DNA from 2 places in the Streptomyces sp. NPDC002564 genome. Region 1 is predicted to be linked to the other one. Evidence: riboswitches for the same ligand, from Rfam matches in the RefSeq annotation. Region 1 holds a riboswitch; the other holds the start of a gene.
What was found. A riboswitch is a leader RNA that binds a small molecule or an ion and turns the genes downstream of it on or off. The one in region 1 is predicted to bind cyclic di-AMP.

Region 1 (7,829 bases):
CAGTGCGTACAGTGTGCGCATCGAGAGCACGCCGTACGCATCGGGCGTACGTCCTGGCCGTGCCGCCCGACGTCTGGAAAGGTCCCACGATGGAAGAGCGCCGTCACCCGCGCCGCTGGCTCATCCTGATCGTGCTCTGCCTGAGCACGCTGGTCCTGGTCGTGGACAACATGGTCCTGACCGTCTCGGTCCCGCCGATCGCCGCGGACCTGGGCGCGGACGCCCAGGACATCCAGTGGATCATCGAGTCGTACATCCTGGTCTTCGCCGGTCTGCTGCTCACCGCGGGCAGCCTCTCCGACCGGTTCGGGCGGCGGCGCGTGATGGTCGTGGGGCTGACGTTGTTCGGCGCGGCCTCACTCCTGGCCACCGTCGCGCGCGACCCCGAACAGCTCATCGCGGGGCGGGTGTTGATGGGTGTGGGCGGCGCGCTCATCATGCCGAGCACGCTGTCGATCCTCATCACCGTCTTCGACGACGAGGAGCGCCGCAAGGCGATCGGCGCCTGGAGCGCGGTCGCCGTGGTCGGCCTGGTCGGCGGGCCCGTGCTCGGCGGCGTCCTGATCGCCCACTTCTGGTGGGGCGCGGTCTTCCTGATGAACGTCCCGATCGCCGGGCTCGCCGTCGTCGCGGCGCTCGTCCTGATGCCGGAGTCCAAGGGCCCCGCCCGCAAGGCCGACCCGCTGGGCATGGTCCTCTCGACGGTCGGCATGACCGCGCTGGTGTGGACGATCATCGAGTCCGCCGAGTCCGGGCTCGGGGACCGCGCCACGCAGATCTCGCTCGCCGTCGCGGTGCTCGCGCTGGGCGCCTTCGGGATCTGGGAGGTCCGCACCGACTCCCCGATGGTGCCGCTCTCCCTCTTCCGCGACCGCGTCTTCAGCGGCGCCAGCTTCTCCCTGGTCCTGCTGACCTTCGCCAACGGCGGCCTGATGCTGGTCCTCACCCAGTACCTGCAGTTCGTCCTCGGCTACTCGCCGGCCAGGACCGGCCTCGCCTTCGCCCCGATGGCCGTCGCCACGCTCGCCTTCAACGGGATCGGCGCGACGCTCGGCAACCGGATCGGCAACCGCCCGATGACCGCGGCCGGGCTGACCGTCATCGCCGCGGGGTTCGCCGCGCTCGCCTCCCTGCCCTCCGACGCCGGGTTCGGCATGCTCTCCGCGGCGATGGTCCTGATCGGCGTCGGCGGCGGTCTGGCGATGCCGGCGGCGACGGCCGCGCTGATGAGCGCGGTGCCCGGGGAGCACGCGGGGGTCGGGTCCGCCCTCAACGACACCGTCCAGCAGGCCGGGGCGGCGCTCGGGGTCGCCGTCCTCGGGGCGGTGCTCTCCCGGACCTATGCGGGGGCGATGCCCGATTCCGCCCCCGCGGGGGCCGCCCACTCGGTCTCCGACGCGCTGGCGCTGTCGGCCGCCTCCGGCGACGGTGCGCTGGCCGTGGCGGCGCGGGAGGCCTTCACGCGGGCGATGTCCGCGAGCTTCTGGGGCGGGGCGGTGGGGGTGCTCGTGGCGGCGGTGCTCGCGGTCGTCCTCATCCGGGACCGGGACCGGGACCGGGGCCGGGGCCGGGAGCGGGTGGTGGAGCCGGAGGGGCGGGACGGTCTGACCACCGCGGCGTAATCCCTCCGGGGGTTTACGGGGGTTCGGCGTCCCGTGCCGTGTCGTCCCGCCTTGCTTCGGCTCGGCGGGGCGCCGGTGCGTGTGCCCTCCGGGGGAGGGGGGGGCGGCTGCGGGTTTGTTGTGGCTGGTCGCGCAGTTCCCCGCGCCCCTTGACGGCACCTTCGGCGCCCCGGGCCGTCGCCGCGCCGCTTGACGGCGCCTTCGGCGCCCCGGGCGTCCCCGTACCCCCCGACCGCACCCCCCCAACCCGTCCCTCCGGCGTCCGAACGGAGCAGTTTGGTCGTGCGGTCGGGGTGGGGGCGGGACAGGGTGGGGGGAGGCAGGGGGGAGATGGAGGTGCAGCATGGCCGCAGCCGTACAGGGCAGGAGGAGGCGCGTCCTCGTGCTGCTCCTCGCGCCCCTCCTCGTCGCCCTCGCCGCGGCCTGCGGAGGCGGCGGCACCGGCGGTCAGGGCACCCGCACGGCCGCGGCCCGCCCGCTCGACCTGGCCTTCGAGCACCCGGGCGTACTCGTCGGCAAGGAGCAGCTCGACCGGGTCCGCGCACACGTCCGGGCCCGCGAACAGCCCTGGACGACGGCGTACGAGCAGATGCGGCGGAGCAAGTACGCGGCCGCCGGCTACCGGGCGAAGCCCTACGCCGTCGTGGAGTGCCCGCCCGACACCCGCCCGGGACGGGGCTGTGTCGAGGAGCGCGAGGACGCCCTGGCCGCGTACACCCAGGCGCTGCTCTGGAACATCACCGGCGAGCGCGCGCACGCCGAGAAGGCCGTGCAGATCATGGACGCCTGGTCGAAGGTGATCACCCGGCACACCGAGGACAACGCCGGGCTGCAGACCGCCTGGGCCGCCTCCTCCTGGGCCCGCGCCGCCGAGGCCGTGCGCTACACGTACGACGGCTGGAGCGACGGACAACTGCTGCGCTTCGAACGGATGCTGCGCAACGCCTACCTGCCCCAGGTGAAGGACGGCTCCGTCGAGCGCAACGGCAACTGGGACCTGGTGATGGCCGACGCCACCATGTCCATGGCCGTCTTCCTCGACGACCACCCCACCTTCGAGAAGGCCGTGCAGCACTTCAGGGCGCGGGTGCCCGCCTACTTCTACCTGGAGTCGGACGGCAAGCTCCCGGTCTCCCCGAAGGGCAGCGGCATCGACACCGCGGCCGAGCTGAAGAAGTACTGGTTCGGGCAGGGCACCTACGCCGACGGGCTCTCGCAGGAGACCTGCCGCAACTTCAAGCACGCCAGCTACTCGCTGGCCGCCACCTCGCACATGGCGGAGACCGCCTGGCACCAGGGCGTCGACCTGTACGGCGAGGTCAAGGACCGGCTGCGGGCCGCCTTCGAGTTCCACGCCAAGTACCAGCTGGGCGCCGCGGCACCGGGCTGGCTGTGCGGCGGCAAGGTGCAGCGCGACATGGGGCCCGACACCGAGGTCGGCCTGAACCACCTGCGGGGGCGGCTGAAGCTGGCGATGCCGGAGACCGAGAGGTACACCGAGCAGCGGCGGCCCGAGGGCACGGACGACCTCTTCGTGGCCTGGGAGACCCTCACGCACGCCGACAACGCCTGAAGTGGTTCGACGCACCCCTTCCGATGGCGTAGTGTTGTGTTCACCGACGCGGGGTGGAGCAGCTCGGTAGCTCGCTGGGCTCATAACCCAGAGGTCGCAGGTTCAAATCCTGTCCCCGCTACTGAAGGCCCGAGGCCGGGAAGCATCAGCTTCCCGGCCTCGGGTGTTTTCCCGGCCGTAACCCGGTCGGCCCACACCAGGTCGCAGCCTCCCCCCGCTCCGGGAACCCTGGATGGAGCGCGGTCATGGGCGCGGAGCCGGCGGGAGACAAGCGGTGGGGCAGCGAGGAGGAACCGACGACGCAGGGACCACCCCGCACGAACGGGCCTTCGTGCGTGCCCTGCCGCTCCTGCTGCTCGTCCTCGGCGTCATCTACGACGCGTCGACACCGCCCGACTTCACCGCGGCCCCCCTCTTCGCGGCGGCCCCGCTGATCGCCGCCCCCTTCTACTCGCGGCTGAACACCGTCCTGACCGGCGCCGCGGCCACCGGCGCGGTCCTCTTCCTGCACTACGGCAACTCCGTCAGCAGCCACGTCGAGGCCGTCACCGAGGTCATCACCGTGGTGACCGTCGCCGCCCTCGCGATCGTCATCAACCGCGTCGTGCGGCGCGGCAACGACCGGCTCGCCATCGCCCGCTCCATCTCCGAGGCCACCCAGCGCGCCGTGCTGCCCGAACCGGACCCGCGCATCGGCGGCCTGGACATCGCGGCACGCTACGAGGCGGCGCAGGCCGACGCGTTCATCGGGGGCGACCTGTACGCGGTGCAGGACACCCCGCACGGCGTACGGCTCATCGTCGGCGACGTGCGCGGCAAGGGCATGGGCGCCGTCGCGGCGGTCGCCGTCGTCATCGGCGCCTTCCGGGAGGCCGCCGAGCAGGAAGCCACCCTGGAGGCCGTGGCGCAGCGCCTGGAGCGGGCGCTGGCCCGCGAGGGCACCCGGCGCGACGGCCTCGACGCGTTCGAGGGGTTCACCACCGCCGTGCTCGCCGAGATCCGGCACGGCGAGGGCACGGTGCGGCTGATCAACCGCGGGCACCCGGCGCCCCTGCTGCTGCGCGGCGACGGGCGGCTGTGCGTCCTGTCGGCGACCGAGCCCGCGCTGCCGCTCGGTATGGGCGACCTGGGGGTCTGGCCGGACCGGGCGGACGAGTCGGACTTCCCGCCCGGCGCGCTGCTGCTCTTCTACACGGACGGCCTGTCGGAGGCGCGGGACGAGGCGGGCGCCTTCTACGATCCGGCGGCCCGGCTCGGCGGGCGCATCTTCCCGGGCCGCGGCGGTCCGCACGCGCTGCTCGCCGCGCTCGCGCAGGAGGTGCGGCGGCACACCGGGGGCGGCATGACGGACGACATGGCGCTGCTCGCGGTGCGCAGGCCGGTCGCCGGGGATCCGGACGTCACCGCCGGTGACTGACGTACACCACTCCGCATAACATCTGACGCACTGTCAAGGGAATGTGGAGTTCCGGTGTTTGAGGACGCGGGGTCGACTCGCCCCGGTCCGCACCTCCGTGTCCCGTTGTGTACGCCCGATGAGCGTTAACGATCAACCGGAACGGCTTGGAATACGGAGGCGCTGTCTATTAACGTTCGATAACGCAGCGCGGTCGTCCCAGCCGTCACTAGAGGCGGCTCCGTGCGCACGCGCCTAATCCCGCAAGGGAGCCGGGGAACCACCAACTTGGGGTGAATCGGGCATCTGTGCCTCCGTGCCGGATGTTCGTAGGAGACCTTCCTGCTCCGAACCCGTCAGCTAACCCGGTAGGCGAGAAGGAAGGAAAGGAGTGCGCCCCAGTGGCGTCCAACCGGCCTGCCCCCCAAGCCGTGTACCCATCGAATGACGACGACTTCGGTGCGTACGACGAGGGCTCTTTCGAGGAGTGGAACCCCACCGAGGATTCCGTCCGTCCCGTCCGCGGCAGGCACCGTGTGCACAAGAAGGGCGGGGGCGGGCTCGCCCGCAGCTCCACCGTCCTCGGCGTGGGTGTCATAGCCGCCGTCGGCGCGGGCGGCATCGCCACCGCGCAGGACGGCAAGCCGCCGGTCTCCATCTCGATGCCCGACCTGCCGGGCGTCTCCGCCGTCGCGGACTCGCTGCCGGAGGCCAAGTCCCTGCCGGGCGTGGGCTCGTTGATGTCCGACGACCACGCCTCGGACACCACCGCGGTGACCGCCGCGGCCCCGCTCACCGCCGCCGGTGTCAGCGCCGCCGACGCCGAGCAGGGCACCACCGGCGCGGGCGAGGCCCTGCGCGCCCGCATCATGGAGCAGGCCGAGAACCAGCAGCACCAGGCCGACGCCGCCGTGCGGGCCGCCGCCGAGGACGCCGCCGTCAAGAAGGCCGCCGAGGACGCCGCCGCCCAGCAGAAGGCGGCCGAGAAGGAGGCGGAGGCCAAGGCCGCCGCCAAGAAGAAGAAGGAAGAAGAGGCCAAGAAGGCGAAGGCGGAGGCCGAGCGCCTGGCCAAGCTCGCCAAGAGCTACGTCATCCCCACCTCCTCGTACACCCTCACCTCGCACTTCGGCGACGCCGGCTCCATGTGGTCCTCCGGGCACCACACCGGCCTGGACTTCGCGGCGCCCACCGGCACCCCGCTCAAGGCCGTGCACACCGGCACCGTCAAGGAGGCCGGCTGGGCGGGCGCGTACGGCTACCGCACCGTGCTCGAACTCGAGGACGGCACGGAGATCTGGTACTGCCACCAGTCCTCGCTCAACGTCAGCGCGGGCCAGAAGGTCTCCACGGGCGACGTCATCGGCCGCGTCGGCGCGACCGGCAACGTCACCGGGCCGCACCTGCACATGGAGGTCCACACGCCCGGCGGCGCCGGCATCGACCCCCTGGGCTGGCTGCAGGGCAAGGGCCTCAACCCCTGAGCCGGACGGTCCCGCCGCGGAGCTGAGGCTCCGCGGCCCCGCCGGAACTCCGCCCCGCACCACGGGATTCCGCTCCGCAGCGCGGAATTCCCCTTCCGCCGCGGGTGTTGCGGAACGTATGACTTCTCTTCGCACACTCGGCGCATCCGACCTCGAGGTCTTCCCGCTCTCCCTGGGCGGCAACGTCTTCGGCTGGACCGCCGACCGGGCGGCGTCCTTCGCCGTCCTCGACGCCTACACCGCGGCGGGCGGCAACTTCATCGACACCGCCGACGCCTACTCGGCCTGGGTCGAGGGCAACCGGGGCGGCGAGTCCGAGACCCTGATCGGCCAGTGGCTGGCCGAGCGCGGCAACCGCGCCGACGTCGTCGTCGCCACGAAGGTCGGCTCGCACCCCGAGTACAAGGGCCTGTCCGCCGCCACCGTCAAGGGCGCGGCCGACGCCTCCCTGCGGCGCCTGGGCACCGACTACATCGACCTCTACTACACGCACTTCGACGACCCGTCGGTGCCGGTCGAGGAGATCATCGGCGCGCTCGACGAGCTGGTGCGGGCCGGCAAGGTGCGCGCCATCGCCGCCTCCAACATCAGCCCCGAGCGTCTCCAGGAGTCCCTCGACTTCTCCGACCGCGAGGGCCTCGCGCGCTACGTCGCGCTGCAGCCGCACTACAACCTGGTCTCCCGCGCCACCTACGAGGGCCCGCTGCAGGAGGTCGCCTCCCGCTCCGGCCTCGCGGCCGTCCCCTACTTCGCGCTCGCGTCCGGCTTCCTCACCGGCAAGTACCGCCCCGGCGCGCAGGTCGAGAGCGCGCGCAGCGGCCGCGTCGAGGAGTACGTGGGCAGCGAGCGCGGCGACCGGGTGCTCGCCGCGCTCGACGAGATCGCCGAGGGGCGCGGCGCCCAGGTGGCGACGGTGGCCCTGGCCTGGCTCGCGGCCCGGCCCACCGTGGCGGCGCCGATCGCCTCCGCCCGCACGGTCGAGCAGCTGCCCGCGCTCCTCGCGGTGGCGGACCTGGAACTGACCGACGCGGAGCTGGGACGGCTGACGGCGGCCTCCGCGTAACGCCCGGTGCGCTAGCGGTAGGGGTCGTACGCCGGGTAGCCGTAGGCCGCGTACGGCTGCGGCTGCCCGTACGAGGGACCGTAGGGGGCCTGCCCGTACGGGTGGGGAGCCGGGCCGTGGGGCGGGTGGCCGTACGGCGGGTGGCCGTAGGCCGGATACGGCACGGGGCGTGCGGCCGGGGCGGTCGCGCCCGCCGCGTACGCGAGGGCGGGCCTGGCCGGCTCGCGGCGCTCCCAGAGCAGGTCGAGCAGCTCCCGCTCGCGGACGACGAAGTCGGCGCCCGCCCGGCCGCGGCGGCCCCGGTGCCGCAGGAAGGCCAGCGACGTCGCGTACGCCTGGTACTCCGCGACCGTGCGGGCCGCCTCCTTGCCCCAGGTGTACGACGCGTAGTCGCGGGCCAGCGCGCGGGCCCGCATCGAGCCCAGCGCGTACGGCTCGGGCGGGGTGAGCCAGCCGGCCGCCGTGTAGACGGGGAGCTCGGCGCGGATCGTGCGCAGCTCGCGCTGCCGGGTCCAGACGGCGAGCCAGGTCAGCAGCCCGAACACCGGGAGCATGAACAGGGCGTACACGGTGAAGAAGCCGTACTGCCCGAAGACCGCCGAGCCGTTCCACAGCGCGTGCATGCCCATCGCGAGGAGCAGCCCGGTGACCGGCAGCAGCACGCGGCGCAGCAGGTGGCGGTCGGCCGACAGCG
Region 2 (7,829 bases), on a different contig from region 1:
CCGTCGTAGTTCGGCTCGAAGTCGACGGTGTTCTCGTCGATCGACTCCGTCATCAGCGAGGTGGCGTCGGCCATCTTGCACTCGGTGTAGCGCATGGCGGCCGGCGGGTCGTCGTTGCCGAGCGAGCCGAAGTTGCCGTGGCCGTCGACCAGGGGCAGGCGCATCGAGAAGGGCTGGGCCATCCGCACCAGCGCGTCGTAGATCGACGCGTCGCCGTGCGGGTGCAACTTGCCCATGACCTCGCCGACGACGCGGGCACACTTCACATAGCCGCGGTCGGGGCGCAGGCCCATCTCGTTCATCTGGTAGACGATCCGGCGGTGGACGGGCTTCATGCCGTCGCGGGCGTCCGGCAGGGCGCGGGAGTAGATGACCGAATACGCGTACTCGAGGAAGGAGCCCTGCATCTCGTCGACGACGTCGATGTCGAGGATCTTCTCCTCGTACGAGTCGTCGGGCGGCGGGGTCTTCGTGCTGCGGCGGGCCATCGCTGCTGCGGCTCCTTCACCAACAAGTGCGGGATCTGACGCCGACCATTGTGGACTGTCCCACTGACAACGCCGACCACGACCCGTGTCGTGGCGTCGTCACACCCGACTACGCCGAGGGCGGACCGGGAACTTCGTCAGGTGTCCGCACGCTTGCATACAGTGGCAGGACCGACAGCGATGGCGCTGATCGAGTGTTCTGCTCCAGCGATGATCCTGCGATCGAAGGGACGTACATGCCCATGGGTCACACGGCCGCGGCCGAGGCCGGCTCCGGCGGCCTGACAGCGACCGAGCACCGGCTGGCCAACGGCCTGCGCGTGGTGCTCTCCGAGGACCACCTGACCCCGGTCGCCGCGGTCTGCCTCTGGTACGACGTCGGCTCCCGCCACGAGGTCAAGGGGCGAACCGGCCTCGCGCACCTCTTCGAGCACCTCATGTTCCAGGGCTCGAAGCAGGTGCACGGCAACGGCCACTTCGAGCTGGTCCAGGGCGCCGGCGGCTCGCTCAACGGCACGACGAGCTTCGAGCGCACCAACTACTTCGAGACGATGCCCGCCCACCAGTTGGAGCTGGCCCTGTGGCTCGAGGCCGACCGGATGGGCTCGCTGCTCTCCGCGCTCGACGACGAGTCCATGGAGAACCAGCGCGACGTCGTCAAGAACGAGCGCCGCCAGCGCTACGACAACGTCCCCTACGGCACGGCGTTCGAGCGGCTGACCGCCCTCTCGTACCCCGAGGGCCACCCGTACCACCACACGCCGATCGGCTCCATGGCCGACCTGGATGCGGCCACCCTGGAGGACGCGCGCGCGTTCTTCCGCACCTACTACGCGCCCAACAACGCCGTCCTCTCGGTCGTCGGCGACATCGACCCGGAGCAGACGCTCGCCTGGGTCGAGAAGTACTTCGGGTCGATCCCCGGGCACGACGGCAAGCAGCCCCCGCGCGACGGCTCCCTGCCCGAGCGCATCGGCGAGGAGCTGCGCGAGGTCGTCGAGGAGGAGGTCCCCGCGCGCGCCCTGATGGCCGCCTACCGCCTCCCTGAGGACGGCACGCGCGCGTGCGACGCGGCCGACCTGGCGCTGACCGTCCTCGGCAGCGGCGAGTCCTCCCGGCTCTACAACCGCCTCGTGCGCCGGGACCGCACCGCGGTCGCCGCCGGATTCGGGCTGCTGCGCCTCGCCGGGGCACCCTCGCTCGGCTGGCTCGACGTCAAGACGTCCGGCGACGTCGAGGTCCCGGTCATCGAGGCCGCGGTCGACGAGGAGCTGGCCCGCTTCGCCGCGGAGGGCCCCACTCCGGAGGAGATGGAGCGCGCCCAGGCACAGCTGGAGCGCGAGTGGCTCGACCGGCTCGGCACGGTCGCGGGCCGCGCCGACGAACTGTGCCGTTACGCCGTCCTGTTCGGCGACCCGCAGCTCGCCCTCACCGCGGTCCAGCGCGTCCTCGACATCACCGCCCAGGAGGTCCAGGAGGTCGCCGGGGCGCGCCTGCGCCCGGACAACCGCGCGGTGCTCGTGTACGAACCCGTGACCGCCGCCGACGAGGACGCGGCGGACGCAGAGGAAGAGGAGGCGGCGAAGTGACCGAGGCCGCGACGATGCAGTTCCACCCCATGCCCGAGGCCGGTACGGCCAAGCCCTGGGCGTTCCCGGCGCCCGGGCGCGGCACCCTGCCCAACGGCCTCACCGTGCTGCGCTGCGACCGCCCCGGCCAGCAGGTCGTCGCCGTCGAGATCCACCTCGAAGCGCCCCTGGACGCCGAGCCGGAGGGCCTCGACGGCGTCGCCACCATCATGGCGCGGGCCTTCAACGAGGGCACGGACAAGCACTCCGCCGAGGAGTTCGCCGCCGAGCTCGACCGCTGCGGCGCCACGCTCGACGCGCACGCCGACCACCCGGGCGTACGGGTCTCCCTGGAGGTCCCGGTCTCCCGGCTCGCCAAGGCGCTCGGCCTGCTCGCCGACGCCCTGCGCGCCCCCGCCTTCGCGGACAGCGAGATCGAGCGGCTCGTGCGCAACCGCCTGGACGAGATCCCGCACGAGGCCGCCAACCCGGCGCGCCGCGCCGCCAAGGAGCTCTCCCGGCAGCTGTTCCCGGCGACCTCGCGCATGTCGCGTCCGCGCCAGGGCACCGAGGAGACGGTCACGGCCATCGACTCGGCGGCCGTGCGCGCCTTCTACGAGAAGTACGTCCGGCCCGCCACGGCCACCCTCGTCGTGGTCGGCGACCTGACCGGCACCGACCTGGACGCCGTCCTCGCGGACACCGTCGGAGCCTGGACCGGCCCCGCGGGCGAGCCGCGCCCGGTGCCCCAGGTGACCGCCGACGACCGCGGCCGCATCGTCATCGTGGACCGCCCGGGAGCGGTCCAGACGCAGCTGCTCATCGGCCGCGTGGGCGCCGACCGGCACGACCGCGTGTGGCCGGCCCAGGTCCTCGGCACGTACTGCCTGGGCGGCACCCTCACGTCCCGTCTGGACCGCGTCCTGCGGGAGGAGAAGGGATACACCTACGGAGTACGGGCGTTCAGCCAGGTGCTGCGCTCGGCGCCGGACGGGACGGGCGCCGCGATGCTCGCCATCAGCGGCTCCGTGGACACCGAGTCCACCGGCCCGGCGCTCGACGACCTGTGGAAGGTGCTGCGCACCCTCGCGGCCGACGGCCTCACCGACGCCGAGCGCGACGTCGCCGTGCAGAACCTGGTGGGCGTGGCCCCCCTCAAGTACGAGATGGCGGCCTCCGTGGCGGCCACCCTCGCCGACCAGGTCGAGCAGAACCTGCCGGACGACTTCCAGGCGCAGCTGTACCGCCAGCTCGCCGCCACCGGCACCGTGGAGGCCACCGCGGCCGTCGTGAACGCCTTCCCGGAGGACCGTCTGGTGACGATCCTGGTCGGCGACGCCGCGCGGATCGAGGAGCCCGTCAGGGCGCTCGGCATCGGCGACGTGAGTGTGGTCACGGGCTGAGCCCCGCACGGCCCGGAGCGCACGAAGGGCTGAGGCACAGTCAGGACATATCAGGACCCCGGTGACCGCTTAGGTGGCCGGGGTCCTCATATGTCCGAATTCGTACGGACGTTGCCTGTTGTGCCTGTTGCGGTGTGGCGTGCGCTACAAAAGTCGCGTTCTGTTTGTCGATTGAAAGACGCCCCGTTTAGCGTCGGTCCGGCTGTTCGTCACGCAGTACGCCGCAGCCGCGGCACCGGACAGTCATCGCCGAGTCCCCGTACGGCGCGAGCCAGGGGAGCCGGGGACCCACATGTCCCCTGGGGTGAATCGGACACCTTGCCGCGAGGCGAGGGATCCGTAGGAGACCTTCCTGCTCCGAACCCGTCAGCTAACCCGGTAGGCGAGAGGGAAGGAAAGGAACACCCGCCACATGGCGTTCACCCGTGCCACCGGGAAGCACCGTCGTCCCAGCCGCATCACGCGTACCACCGCGAATGTCGCGGGCGTCGCAGCGCTCACCACCACCGGTGTCATCGGAGGCCTGGCCGCCCCGGCGCTCGCCGCCGCCGACGACGCGCCCCTCGAGCACACCGGCCTCACCCAGGCGATCTCCGTCGGCGACTCGCTCGCCGAGAGCATCGACGCGCAGGCCGCCGCGCAGCGCCAGGCCGCCGACGACGCCGCCGCGGCCAAGAAGGCCGAAGAGGCCGCCAAGAAGAAGGCGGCCGAGGAGAAGCGCAAGGCCGAGGCCGAGGCCAAGGCGAAGGCCAAGAAGGAGCGCGAGGCCAAGGAGCGCGCCGCCCGCGAGGCCGAGCGCAAGCGCCTCAACAGCTACGTCGCCCCGATCTCCGGCTCGTACGTCTCCACGGGCTACCAGACCGGCGGCGGCATGTGGTCCTCCGGCAGCCACACCGGCATCGACTTCCACGCCGCGTCCGGCACGACGGTCCACGCCGTCGGCTCCGGCACCGTCGTCGAGGCCGGCTGGGGCGGTGCCTACGGCAACAACGTGGTCATCAAGATGAACGACGGCACGTACACCCAGTACGGCCACATGTCGTCCCTGAGCGTCAGCGTCGGCCAGGCGGTCACCCCGGGCCAGCAGATAGGCCTGTCGGGCTCCACCGGCAACTCCAGCGGCCCGCACCTCCACTTCGAGGCCCGCACCGGCGAGCAGTACGGCTCGGACATCGACCCGGTCTCCTACCTGCGCTCGCACGGCGTCGGCGTCTGACCCGACGCGGACCCCGCAGCACCTCACCGAAAGCCCCGGTTCCCGGCGAACCGGGGCTTTCGCCGTGCCGCCGTTCTTGGCCAAAAGATATCCATGGATTCCGGTCCGCCGTCGGAAATTCCCGCGCTCTGCAATAGAGTCGCGGAACGAGTGTCGGTCGACCGCGTTTCGCGGGGATTAAGGCGGAGGTCCGGTCATGCGCATTCCCGCGCACTCGGTATGCACGGCCATCCGGGACGACATTGTCGCGGGCGTCTACGAAAGAGGCGGCCGGCTCACCGAGGAACTCCTCGCGCGGCGCTACGGGGTCTCGCGCGTCCCCGTCCGCGAGGCCCTGCGCACCCTGGAGGCCGAAGGGTTCGTCGTCACCCGCAGACACGCGGGCGCGTGCGTGGCCGAGCCGACCGAGCAGGAGGCCGCCGACCTCCTGGAGGTCAGGACGCTGCTGGAGCCGCTCGCCGCCGCCCGGGCCGCGCAGCGCCGCACGGACGCGCACCTCAAGGTCCTGCGCGGCCTGGTCAGGCTCGGCCAGGAGCGCTCCAGGAACGGCCGTGGGGAGGATCTGCGCCCCCTGGACGGCTGGTTCCACGAGACGCTCACCCAGGCGTCCGGCAGCCCCGGCCTCAGCGCGCTGCTCACCCAGCTCCGGCACAAGGTCGCCTGGATGTACGAGGTGGAGCCCCCGGCGGCGCCGGCCGAGACCTGGTCCGAGCACGCCGCGATCGTCGACGCGGTGACCCGCGGGGACGCGGACCGCGCCAGGACGCTCACCGCCGCGCACGCCGCGCGGACGGCGGCCGCCCACCGGCCGCGGCCCGCGCGCGGGGGCGGCCGTGTGAGGGATCCGCAACATGCCGTCAACACGGTGGGTCTCCGGAATTAACGACGACGCCGTATACAAAGAGAAGCAATTCGCCCCGGGCCTCTTCGGCGTGCTTTATGGGTGCGTTTCTCCGGCGTGCGCCCATTCCCGTCGAATGGCCCGTCGATCGGGCGTGGAATGTGCGCGCACAAACGTCGATGGGGTCGTCCGGAATTCCGGACGACCCCATCGAGGCACTGCTTTGTGAACGTGTCCCAGAAGGAACGTGTCCTAGACCGTCTCCGGCAGCTCCTCGAGCCCCTCCGAGACGAGCTTCGCCAGCCGGTCGAGAGCGGCGTCCGCGCCCTCGGCGTCGGAGGCGAGCACGATCTCCTCGCCGCCCTGGGCGCCCAGGCCGAGGACCGCCAGCATCGAGGCGGCGTTGACCGGGTTGCCGTCGGCCTTGGCGATCGTCACGGGGACGCCGGCGGCCGTGGCCGCACGGACGAAGATGGAGGCGGGTCGGGCGTGAAGGCCCTCGGCCCAGCCGACGTTGACGCGGCGCTCAGCCATGTGTTGCTGCCCTTCCAGGTGTCTCACACTTGTCTAGACCAGTGTCTCATGCCGTCACGGGTGCTCTGTCGGACATACGTCCTGCTCCCGGGCGTCTTTCGACCTGTCCCAGGGGGTGTCTCGGCCTCCGTGATCCACGGGGACCGCGGAGGCACCCCCTAGCCTGCCCCGGTCCCCGCGGGCGCGCGACCCGTACCCTGGCCCCATGCAGACCCCGTCGGATCAGCAGGATCGGCACGACTACCCCGCTCACTGGGAAGCCGACGTGGTGCTGCGCGACGGGGGGACCGCCCGGATCAGGCCCATCACGGCCGAGGACGCGGACCGCCTGGTCAGCTTCTACGAGCAGGTCTCGGACGAGTCGAAGTACTACCGCTTCTTCGCGCCCTACCCCCGGCTGTCCGCCAAGGACGTGCACCGCTTCACCCACCACGACCAGGTCGACCGGGTGGGCCTCGCGGTCACGGTGGGCGGCGAATTCATCGCCACCGTGCGCTACGACCGCATCGACGAGCGCGGCATGGCCGCCAGCGCCCCCGCCGACGAGGCCGAGGTCGCCTTCCTCGTGCAGGACGCCCACCAGGGCAGGGGAGTGGCCTCCACCCTCCTGGAGCACATCGCGGCCGTCGCCAGGGAGCGCGGCATCCGCCGCTTCGCCGCCGAGGTGCTGCCCGCCAACAGCAAGATGATCAAGGTGTTCACGGACGCGGGCTACCAGCAGAAGCGCAGCTTCGAGGACGGCGTCGTCCGCCTGGAGTTCGACCTGGAGCCCACCGACCGCTCGCTCGCCGTGCAGCGCGCCCGCGAACAGCGCGCCGAGGGGCGGTCCGTGCAGCGCCTCCTGACGCCCGGCTCGGTCGCGGTGATCGGCGTGGGGCGCGCCTCCGGAGGCGTCGGCCACAGCGTGCTCGCCAACCTCCGGGAGTCCGGCTTCACCGGCCGCCTGTACGCGGTGAACAGCGCGTTCGACGACGGCACCGAGGTCGCCGGAGTGCCCGCGCACCGCTCCGTCGCGGCCATCGGCGAGCCGGTCGACCTCGCGGTGGTCGCGGTGCCCGCCGACCGGGTGCCCCAGGTCGTCGCCGAGTGCGGCGAGCGCGGGGTGCGCGGTCTCGTGGTGCTCTCCGCCGGGTACGGGGAGAGCGGCGCCGAGGGCCGCGAGCGCCAGCGTGAACTGGTCCGCCAGGCCCGCTCGTACGGCATGCGCATCATCGGACCCAACGCCTTCGGCGTGATCAACACCGCCGAGGACGTCCGGCTCAACGCGTCGCTCGCCCCGCAGTCGCCCGCGCGCGGGCGCATCGGCCTGTTCACCCAGTCCGGCGCGATCGGCATCGCCCTGCTCTCCGGTCTGCACCGGCGCGGCGCCGGTCTGTCCACCTTCGTCGGCTCCGGCAACCGCGCGGACGTGTCGGGCAACGACCTGCTCCAGTACTGGTTCGAGGACCCGGACACCGACGTCACGCTGATGTACCTGGAGACCATCGGCAACCCCCGCAAGTTCACCCGCCTCGCCCGGCGTTCGGCGACCGTCAAGCCCCTCGTGGTGGTCCAGGGCGCCCGGCACAGCGGCATCGCGCCGACCGGCCACGCCGTGCAGGCGACCCGGCTGCCGCACGCCACGGTCTCGGCCCTGCTGCGCCAGGCGGGTGTCATCCGCGTCGACACCGTCACGGAGATGGTCGACGCGGGGCTGCTGCTCGCGGGCCAGCCGCTGCCCGCCGGGCCCCGGGTCGGCATCCTCGGAAACTCCGAGTCCCTCGGCCTGCTCACGTACGA

Region 2: linked by a shared signal. The riboswitch ahead of ACFYXE_RS25995 (M23 family metallopeptidase) and the one ahead of ACFYXE_RS18690 (M23 family metallopeptidase) in region 1 are both predicted to bind cyclic di-AMP.

Annotation. Positions count from the first base shown of each region.
Region 1 covers NZ_JBIARE010000004.1:733,690-741,518, forward strand. The annotation lists gene ACFYXE_RS18670 (MFS transporter) at 90-1,622, shown strand; gene ACFYXE_RS18675 (alginate lyase family protein) at 1,966-3,195, shown strand; tRNA gene ACFYXE_RS18680 (tRNA-Met) at 3,243-3,316, shown strand; gene ACFYXE_RS18685 (PP2C family protein-serine/threonine phosphatase) at 3,428-4,612, shown strand; cyclic di-AMP (ydaO/yuaA leader) riboswitch at 4,834-4,981, shown strand; gene ACFYXE_RS18690 (M23 family metallopeptidase) at 4,993-6,072, shown strand; gene ACFYXE_RS18695 (aldo/keto reductase) at 6,191-7,135, shown strand; gene ACFYXE_RS18700 (PrsW family intramembrane metalloprotease) at 7,147-7,829, opposite strand, start outside.
Region 2 covers NZ_JBIARE010000007.1:415,033-422,861, reverse strand. The annotation lists gene ACFYXE_RS26010 (DNA topoisomerase (ATP-hydrolyzing) subunit A) at 1-488, opposite strand, end outside; gene ACFYXE_RS26005 (M16 family metallopeptidase) at 725-2,077, shown strand; gene ACFYXE_RS26000 (M16 family metallopeptidase) at 2,074-3,459, shown strand; cyclic di-AMP (ydaO/yuaA leader) riboswitch at 3,697-3,859, shown strand; gene ACFYXE_RS25995 (M23 family metallopeptidase) at 3,872-4,675, shown strand; gene ACFYXE_RS25990 (GntR family transcriptional regulator) at 4,872-5,558, shown strand; gene ACFYXE_RS25985 (HPr family phosphocarrier protein) at 5,769-6,050, opposite strand; gene ACFYXE_RS25980 (GNAT family N-acetyltransferase) at 6,256-7,829, shown strand, end outside.